DNA from 3 places in the Pseudoalteromonas sp. TAE56 genome. Region 2 is predicted to be linked to each of the others. Evidence: predicted binding sites of a transcription regulator. Region 2 holds the regulator's gene; each other region holds the start of a gene.

Region 1 (3,284 bases), on a different contig from region 2:
CTCCAAAACACTTAAAATTGAACAATTTTCTGCTATATGCTGCGAGCCACAACACTTATCTGCCAATGTGGTTAATGATTGATGAAATTGTTGGAGTTCTTTTATACGCTGCGCGACCAAATCTCTTTTTTCAAGTGTAATTTTTTTAACTTCAGAGCAGGAATGTGATGATTTTTCAAATTTAATAAGTAAGAGATCTTTTATCTCTGCCAAGCTAAAACCTATATTTTTAGCTCTAATGATAAAATGCATCACTTTTAAATCGTTATTATCATATAGTCTATATCCAGCAGAATTTCGCCTGTTAGGCGTTAACAATCCCTGCTTTTCGTAGTACCTTAAAGTATCGTTAGAGATACCTAGTTGGTGTGATAGTTCACCTATTCTCATATTTCTCTCTCCGATTTATTTTAAACAGACTATAAACCCTAGAGTTAAGACTAAGGTCAAGGGTTTCATTTATTTTTAGGAAAAGCATGAACATCACCATTCTTGATAACGCTACGTTAGCTAAAACGTCTCTTACTTGTATTGAACAACTTGGTAAATTAACAACTTATGAACTAACCAGCCCAGAGCAAGTTATTGAACATTGCCAAGGCGCTGATGTATTGATCACTAATAAAGCGGTTTTAAATCGCGATACGATTAGCCAGCTAACACAGCTTAAATTGATTTGCGTAAGTGCAACCGGTACTAATAATGTTGATTTAGAAGCCGCTAAAGAATTTGGTATTGCCGTAACTAATGTAGCTGGCTATTCAACCCCTTCTGTTGTTCAACATACATTCTCTTTAATTACTAACTTACTGGGTAACACACATCGCTATCAGGCGGATTGCCAGCAAGGCGCTTGGCAAAAAAGTGAAATGTTTTGCATACTCGATTACAGCTTTAACGACTTACAAGGCAAAACATTTGCCATTATAGGCGGTGGTACGCTAGGTAAAGGCGTTGCTAAAGTGGCTGAGGCATTTGGCGCAAATATTATTGTTGCAGAGCGCAAAGGTGCTGCATGCCGCGATGGTCGTACGCCTTTTGAGGACGTTATTAAAACAGCCGATATAATCAGTGTTCACTGCCCACTTACCGATGAAACACGTGATTTAATTGCACTTAATGAGCTTAAAATGATGAAGCCAAGTAGCATTATTATTAACACTGCTCGTGGTGGCATTATTAACGAAGCCGACTTAGCTACAGCACTTGAGCAAAACCTAATTGCTGGAGCCGGGGTTGATGTACTAACTAAAGAACCTGCTGAGCTTTCAAACCCACTTGCTAATTACAAAGGCAATAACTTATTACTTACTCCACATATTGCATGGGCAAGTACTGAATCTATTGTGCGTTTAATTAATGAGGTAAGTTTAAACATTGCGGCATTTAATAAAGGCGAATCACGCAACCGCTTGGTGTAACTGCACTGCGGGAAAATAGTTAAAAAAACTAAAATGTGGCTGTTTTTACTAATTATTTTTGCAAATGATTAGTAAAACATAGTCCTTAAAATCTAACCAACTGAATTAAAAAGCTTTTAAACTTGGCCTACTACTTGCCTTATATGATCAAAATATTAAAAACTCATTTAAGGAATATTACAATGAAAAAATCTCTATTAGCAGCAGCCCTTATTGCACCATTTTTAACTGGCTGTGTTATTGCCGTATCTGATGGTGAAGCTGAGACTCATTGGGCAGGGAAAAACTCATCAAGCTGGCAAGCACAACATAAAAATAATCGTGAAGCTATATCAGAGCTAAAAATGGATAGCAGCTATCAATCTGTTTTAACGCAATTAAAAACACCTAATTTCACAGAGCTATTAAAAAAAGATGACGATATATACCAAGTACTTTTTTATGTAACTCATAGCAAGCATTCAGATTCTAAAACAACGAAAGATGAATGTACGCCACTTGTATTTAAAAATGATAAGTTAGTGGGCATTGGTGACACTGCTTTAGGTATGATCACGCAGTAACAATAAAAGTAGTTTGATACTAAAAACGCCAATATAAATTTTGGCGTTTTTTATATTAAATTTTTACCGTGCGACTATTCTATCTCGCCCCGCATCTTTAGCAGCATATAACCCTAAATCCGCCTCTTCTAATAATGCTTGCTCAGCATACACTTTACCACTTTGCGTGGTGGCGATACCTATACTAATAGTGATGTGGTCTGCATTTAATGAGGCTTTGTGTTCTATATTTAAAGCATTTACAGCATTGCGTAATTTATTAGCAAACTCCAAGGCTTCATGCTTATCAATTCCCGGTAAGACGGCTGCAAATTCTTCACCACCATAACGAGCTATGAAGTCACTACCACGTTCACACTGAGCTGCGAGTGCTTGCGCAACATCCTTTAAGCATTCATCACCAGCACGATGTCCGTAGCAATCGTTGTAACGTTTAAAGTGGTCTATATCCATAAGCAACACAGATAGTGGTGTTCCGCTTCGTTTACTGCGGCGCCATTCTCGAGCTAAGTTTTCGTCTAGGTAGCGTCTATTTGGGATTTCAGTTAAGCCGTCAATCGAGGCTAGCATCTCTAGCAGATCATTTTTTTGCTTTATAAGTAATTGGTTACGTACTCTAACGCGCACAATAGAAGGGCTAAATGGCTTAGTTATATAGTCCATAGCACCGAGCTCTAGGCCCTTAGCTTCGTCGTCGTGGCTACGATTAGCTGATATAAATATAACAGGGATCGATTGAGTTATCGGATTTTCTTTAAGTTGTACAAGCACTTCATAGCCGTCAATTCCTGGCATAATCACATCAAGAATAATTAAATCAACTTGCGCAGTTTTTACAAAGGTCAGTGCTTTTTCACCACTTTCAACTAAGAATACGTCGTGTTCTACTTTAAGTGTTTTTTCAAGTACTAATCGGTTGATTGGATCATCATCTACAATAAGTACTTTAGCTCTTTTCGACATCCCTAGCCCCTACCCCTTTTATAAAAACAATTACCTGTTCTAACTGCATAATAAGCTCTTTCAGTGTTATTTCAACAGGCTTGTTAGTTGTTTTAAGTGTTCTTTCACACAATAAAGCGCAGTGAGACAATCGTCTAAAACCTAAATTCCCTGCTACACCTTTTATACTATGCACTAAGCGTACCAAATCATCCTTATTGGTTGTTTCTTCTATTTGCGATAGCTGGGTTTCACATAAATTAGCAAACTTATCAATCATTGTATTGAGGAGCTTTTCATCCATACTAAACTGCGTTAAAGCGAATGATTTTTCGAAAAAGCTTGGTTTCACTACGTT
Region 2 (3,284 bases):
GTAGGATTTGCAAAGCCTGGTAAGTATTCAAGAATATCGTTAAATTCATCTTGCTCTTTAGGGATGTTTCGCACATCAATGCTAACAGCAATTTTATCGTAGCTATCAGACACACTGCGAACTAATGAAGGAAGCAAGTTAACTGGAATATTATCTACGCAATAATAGCCTAAATCTTCTACAACGCGTAAAGCAACCGACTTTCCAGAACCAGAACGGCCGCTTATGATAATTAACTCCATTTAACACCCTTTATAAAACTATGATTGATCGACAATAACTTGGTAAAGCTCAGCATCTGATTTTGCACAGCGTAACTGTTTACAAAAATCTTTGTTGTTTAGTTTATCAGCAATGGTTGCGAGAGTCTTTAAGTGCTGTTGGTTATCGCCATCTGGTACGATGAGTGCGACAAAAATATCAACAGGACGATTATCTATTGCATCAAAATTTATTGGAGTTTCGCTAACGAGTACTAAAGCTAAAGGCTCTTCTGCACCGCTCATTCGACCATGAGGAATGGCAATGCCACGGCCAATACCTGTACTACCCAGTTTCTCTCTACTCATTAAAGCAGTAAGGATATCCTGTTGCGGTAAATACGGAAGTTTGTCGTGAGCAAGTTCGCTAATGAACTCTAAAATTCTTTTTTTGCTATTAAAAAGGACCGCAGCTTTGCTGCAGTCCTGGCATATAAGTGAGCTTAATTTCATCATATTAGTGTCGAGCAAGCTTCTCTTTGTGTTTAATTACTTGTCGATCGAGCTTGTCGATCAACGAGTCAATGGCGGCATACATATCTTGATGTTCCGTAGAGGCAAATAGCTCAGCACCACTTACATGTATTGTGGCTTCTGCTTTTTGATTTAATTTTTCTACATCGAGAATGACATGAACATTATTAATATGATCAGAGTGTCTTTCTAGCTTCGCAAATTTGGTATTAATATAGTCTCTTAGTGAATCGGTTAATTCTACGTGACGACCAGTTAAGTTTAGTTGCATAAGCATTACCCTCTTTTTTTTGCGTCTTAGATCAAGCTTTTACGTTGATTTGACGGTGGAATAGCCAGAGATTCGCGGTATTTTGCGATTGTACGTCTTGCTACTTTAATTCCTTGCTCAGCCAATATATCCGCTATTTTGCTATCACTCAATGGTTTTGCTGAGTTTTCTGCAGCGATTAATTTGCGGATAAGTGCACGAATTGCTGTAGATGAACATTCACCACCGTTTTCGGTGCTTACATGGCTTGAGAAAAAGTATTTAAGCTCAAATATACCACGGGGTGTATGCATATACTTTTGAGTTGTTACGCGCGAAATTGTTGATTCGTGCATTTCTACCATTTCAGCAACATCATTTAAAACCATTGGTTTCATTGCTTCAGGGCCGTGTTCAAAAAAGCCTTGTTGTTGCTTAACAATACAATTAGTTACTTTTAAAAGTGTGTCGTTTCTACTTTCTAAGCTTTTAATAAACCATTTAGCTTCTTGTAAATGCGAGCGAATAAACTGGCTGTCACCACTCGATTTCACAGTGCGAGACATTGCAGCGTATTGGCTATTAACACGAATTTTAGGCATGCTATCTGGGTTTAACTCAACAACCCAGCGGCCTTTAATTTTTTTAACTGACACGTCTGGAATAACATACTCAGATTCTTCTCTTACAATAGTATCTGCTGGCTTAGGACTAAGAGTATGGATTAATGTCATTACTTCTTTAAGCTCTTCTTCTTTGAGCTTGGTTTTCTTCATTAATGTACGATAGTCACGAGCAGCTAATAAATCAATATGCTCGGTTAAAATCATTTTTGTTTCATTAATGTAAGGTGTTTCTTTATCAAACTGATTAAGCTGAATACACAAACACTCTTGTAAACTACGTGCAGCAATACCAACAGGATCAAACAGTTGGATGCGTTTTAATACAGCTTCAATTTCATCAAGTTCGACTTCGTTATCATCTTCGTTTTCTTGATTAAAGCTTTCTAAAATCTCTTCGCAGCTTAGTGTTAAAATACCTGAATCATCAACTGCTTCTACGATGGCAATAGCAATAGCTTCGTCTGTAGGGCTAAATGGCGTTAATTGTAACTGCCACATTAAATACTCATGGAGCGTCTCTGTAGAGGCACCTTGATAAATTGATTCATCTTCAGGCATTGGACCCGATGATGCTGCAGGAGCGGCACTCATGTACTCATCCCAGCTAACATCCATAGCCATGTCGTCACTTAGCGTGTCTTTCGCAAGTGCTTCACCACTATCTTGTTCGTATTCGCTTGGAGCATCATCGGCAGATGCGCTAACAGTTATGTCATCGGTATCAGCTTTTTGCTCGTTTTTGCCAGCAGCATCTTCTGAGTAGTCTTGTTCTTCAACCTCTAATAGCGGGTTGCTGTCGAGAGCTTCTTGTATTTCTTGCTGGAGATCCAATGTACTGAGTTGCAACAAACGAATAGCTTGTTGCAGCTGTGGAGTCATTGTAAGTTGCTGGCCCATGCGCAGCTGTAGTGATTGCCTCATGTATCTCTAACAATCCTTTTATGTTGTTATAATTAATACTAGCAGATGCTTAAAGACATGGCGTAAATGTTACAGCCTAAATTGCTCGCCTAAGTAAACATCGCGTACTGTTTTATCATTTAATACGTGTTCTGGAGTACCTGATGCAATCAGCTCCCCATGAGAAACAATGTAGGCTTTTTCACAAACATCAAGGGTTTCTCTTACGTTATGGTCGGTAATTAATACTCCAATCCCACGATTTTTAAGATGTTCTATTATTTTCTTTATATCTAATACTGAAATTGGATCAACACCAGCGAACGGTTCATCCAGTAATATAAATTTAGGATCTGCTGCCAGCGCACGTGCTATTTCGACACGACGACGTTCGCCACCTGATAATGCCATACCTTGGCTATCGCGAATGTGTTGTATGCTAAATTCATCTAATAATTTATCGAGTGTATCTTCTCGAGTTTGTTTATTTAGCTCTTTGCGCGTTTCTAAAATAGCCATTAAGTTTTGATAAACAGTTAGCTTTCTGAAAATTGAAGACTCTTGCGGTAAGTAGCCTATGCCTAATCTAGCACGACTATGCATAGGTAAAAGAGTAATATCGTTATCATCTATCGATATTTTACCTTTATCGCTAGGCACAAGGCCTACAATCATATAAAACGTGGTTGTTTTGCCTGCGCCGTTAGGGCCAAGTAAGCCAACAATACTGCCCGCTTTTACTTCAAGGCCAACGTTTTTTACAACTTCACGGCC
Region 3 (3,284 bases), on a different contig from region 2:
ATAGTCAACAGCAACTGATACGCTTATTCTGCGTATAACACCACTTTGCTGGCGCTTGTGCGAAATGGTTGTATCGAGTTCATAATTACGTGTAGCTTCTTTGTGGCTGCGTGTTGGAGAAGTAGCAGTGCCTGCACCACCTTGCCCCGCAACCTCAGGGATATTTGAATTTAGCGGTGGCTGATTTGTAAGCGCACCTGGAATACCAACAGCTAGGCCGCCAATGTTATTTTCTTCAAATGTGGTTTCGCTTCTAACCGCTGGTAAGTCTGGGTTATAACGCTTTTGAGTTTCCTCAATCGAGCTAAAGTCCATACTCAAATCAACTTGAGCTGTATAGTTTGCAAGCCCAACAACCGGTATTAAAATACTGTCTATTTTTTCAAGGTACTCTTGTTCGCGCTTACGCTCTAAATCGTATTCTTTACGAGAGCGTGCTGCTAGTGAGCTTTGCGAACCTGAATTTAATAATCGACCATTTTGATCGGTAACTGTAACACGTGCAGGTTCTAAGCCTTGTACTGCTGAGGCAATCATATCAACAACAGAGTCTACTTCTTCACGGTCAAGTGAACGCCCACGTTTAAGTGTTAATACAACGGTAGCTGATGGTTTTTTCTCTCTGCGGGCAAATACGTTTTCTTTAGGAATAGCTAACAATACTTTGGCGCGAGTAATGTTGTTAAGCTCTTCAATTGTGCGTGCTAATTGCTGTTCACGACCATGTTTTAGGCGCTCACGCTCCAAACGTTGGCTTACACCAAAGCCCATATCTTGCATAATAATGTCAGAGCCTGATGCTGGACCTTGCTCTAACCCTTCACGGGTCATTAGTAGCTTAATGTTTTGGTATTCACTTTCATCAACCGATACAACATTGCCATCGAGTTGATATTCAATTTTTTGTGCATCTAAAAAGTCTAATGTTTGAATAAGCTCTTCAGTTTGCATTTTGCCTAACGGGCGCATATCTGGCTGACGAGCCCAGATAATAATGAAAATCGCGATAGCCAAACAAATCGCTAATGCTATTACCAGTGTTACTTGGCGCAATACATCAACACCACTTAAAGCACTTAAGTAGCCTGACTTTTGTTCTTGTTGATCATCACCACCACTTTGGTCGATACCGCCGCCAGCAAGTGCTAGGTCTGTAGATTGGTTAGATTGCGCCACAATAATTCTCCACTACCTAATTAAACAGGCATGTTCATGATTTCTTTATAAGCTTCAACAAGTTTATTACGAACCTGTACTGTAGCCTCAAAAGCAACTGACGATTTTTGAGAAGCAATCATCGCCTCAGCAAGCGATACACTTCGATCACCCATTTCAACCGCTTTTACTTTTTGACCTGCATCTTGCTGTAGACCGTGCACTGTATTTAGTGCATCACTTAGCATGTCGCCAAACTGGGAAGTAGAAGTAGGCTGAACTTGAGTCGGCAATTTATTTATTTGATTATTACGGCCGGCTTCTAAAGCCATTGATTGCATTTCTTGAAATACAGCACTGTTTTGAATTTTCATAATTTATCTCTGACACGCAGTGAACTCTTACAAGTAATAAAGCACAAAACATGCCAAATAATTAATTGTTAAAATACATGCAGTTAGCTTTAAATTATGTGAGTCAGAGTTTTGACAACCCTAAGTTCGCAGCGCAAACTTAGGGTTTATAGGAGGTTATGCAGGAAGTGAAATACCTAAATCGCGCATTTGCGCTAGTTTATAACGTAAAGTTCGTGGGCTTATGCCCAACGTTTCGGCAACGTCTTTACGCTTACCTTGGCAACGTGCAAGGGTTTCTAAAATAATGCGATGCTCTTTATCTTTAAGCTCATCTTTATAGCTACCGGTATCTGCTGCTAGTAAACCTTGTTTAGGCTCATCCTCGGCATGCAATTTTTCATCGTAGTATGCCGAGCTTAGCGTGCTTTTATCAACGCCTTTATTTACGTGAGCCACTTCTGTTGGCGCCGGTGCCAATGAAGGCTCCATAACAAAGTTATTAGCTACTAAGTTTTCAATAAAAATAGCATGCTCGTTTATTGTATCGCCACTTCGCAGTATAAGCGCACGCTGTATAACGTTATCAAGCTCGCGCACATTTCCAGGCCACGCGTGGGCCAGTAACTTTTGCTCGGCAGCTTTATCTAAATACGCCATGGGCTCTTTACTTTTACTGATATGGCGCTCAATTAAATGCTTAGCCAATACAATAATATCGCCAGGGCGTTGGCACAATGGTCGCCACATAAGTGGAAAAACATTAAGCCTGTAATATAAATCTTCTCTAAATTGGTTTTCAGACACGGCTTCTTTTAAATCACGATTACTGGTTGCCAAAATACGTACATCGAGCTGAATTGTTTTACGACCCCCTAAGCGCTCTACTTCACGCTCTTGCAGTACGCGTAACAGCTTTGCTTGTAGCCCTAAGTCCATCTCTGTAATTTCATCAAGTAAAATAGTGCCGCCTTGTGCTTGCTCAAACTTACCCGGACATGCTTGAATCGCGCCTGTAAAAGCCCCTTTTTCGTAACCAAATAAAGTGGCTTCGAGCATATTTTCAGGAATAGCCGCGCAGTTAATCGCCACAAATGGCTCATTACAACGACTCGACTTATCATGAATATAACGAGCGAGTACTTCCTTACCTGAACCACTTGGGCCAAGTACCATTACACTTGCATCAGAGCGTGCTACTTTACTCGCAAGCTCCAATAATTGAATACTAGTTGGGTCGGCAACAATAGGTCCGTCGGTTTCTTTTGCTTTTTCAGGCAAATAACGGCTCACCATATTTAACAGCACTTCAGGTGCAAATGGTTTAGCCATGTAGTCAATTGCACCTAGGCGCATGGCTTCTACTGCATCGTCAATTGTGGCGTACGCCGTCATCATTAATACAGGTAAATCAGGGTGGTTTAATTTAATACTGCGTAGTAAATCAAGTCCACTCATTGCGCCCATTTGCACGTCGCTTACAACAAGCGAAAATTGATCTTTTTTAAGCAATATCATTGCTTGCTCAGCACTGTTCGCTGCAACACATTCAATACCCGACATTTCAAGGGTATCTATTAAGGCTTCACGAAGCCCAGCGTCATCTTCGACAACTAAAATAGTGTTACTCATAATGAACCCTCTAATTTAGATGTTGCCTTAATAGGCAGTAACAAGCTAAAGCAGGCACCACCATGCGTATTATTAGTCACATCAACACGGCCTTGGTGTGCACTAGCCACCGAACTCACTACAGCAAGCCCTAAGCCTGTGCCC

Evidence for each region. Region 2 encodes sigma-54, which starts transcription at its own class of promoters, with help from an activator protein. Its sites were predicted from a motif close to GTTGGCACGNNNNTNGNNT; they were not measured.
Region 1: the regulator sigma-54 is predicted to act here: its motif matches at 1,543-1,561, upstream of L656_RS0108655 (DUF3192 domain-containing protein).
Region 3: the regulator sigma-54 is predicted to act here: its motif matches at 1,569-1,587, upstream of fliE (flagellar hook-basal body complex protein FliE).

The regions. Positions count from the first base shown of each region.
Region 1 covers NZ_AUTN01000082.1:53,780-57,063, forward strand. Annotated here, with positions in the region: gene zntR (Zn(2+)-responsive transcriptional regulator) at 1-390, opposite strand, end outside; gene L656_RS0108650 (D-2-hydroxyacid dehydrogenase) at 477-1,421, shown strand; gene L656_RS0108655 (DUF3192 domain-containing protein) at 1,604-1,984, shown strand; gene L656_RS0108660 (diguanylate cyclase) at 2,048-2,947, opposite strand; gene L656_RS0108665 (PAS domain-containing hybrid sensor histidine kinase/response regulator) at 2,931-3,284, opposite strand, start outside.
Region 2 covers NZ_AUTN01000103.1:18,837-22,120, forward strand. Annotated here, with positions in the region: gene rapZ (RNase adapter RapZ) at 1-242, opposite strand, end outside; gene ptsN (PTS IIA-like nitrogen regulatory protein PtsN) at 261-713, opposite strand; gene hpf (ribosome hibernation promoting factor) at 718-1,005, opposite strand; gene L656_RS0111060 (RNA polymerase factor sigma-54) at 1,032-2,531, opposite strand; gene lptB (LPS export ABC transporter ATP-binding protein) at 2,601-3,284, opposite strand, start outside.
Region 3 covers NZ_AUTN01000102.1:31,972-35,255, forward strand. Annotated here, with positions in the region: gene fliF (flagellar basal-body MS-ring/collar protein FliF) at 1-1,176, opposite strand, end outside; gene fliE (flagellar hook-basal body complex protein FliE) at 1,197-1,529, opposite strand; gene L656_RS0110785 (sigma-54-dependent transcriptional regulator) at 1,686-3,140, opposite strand; gene L656_RS0110790 (sensor histidine kinase) at 3,137-3,284, opposite strand, start outside.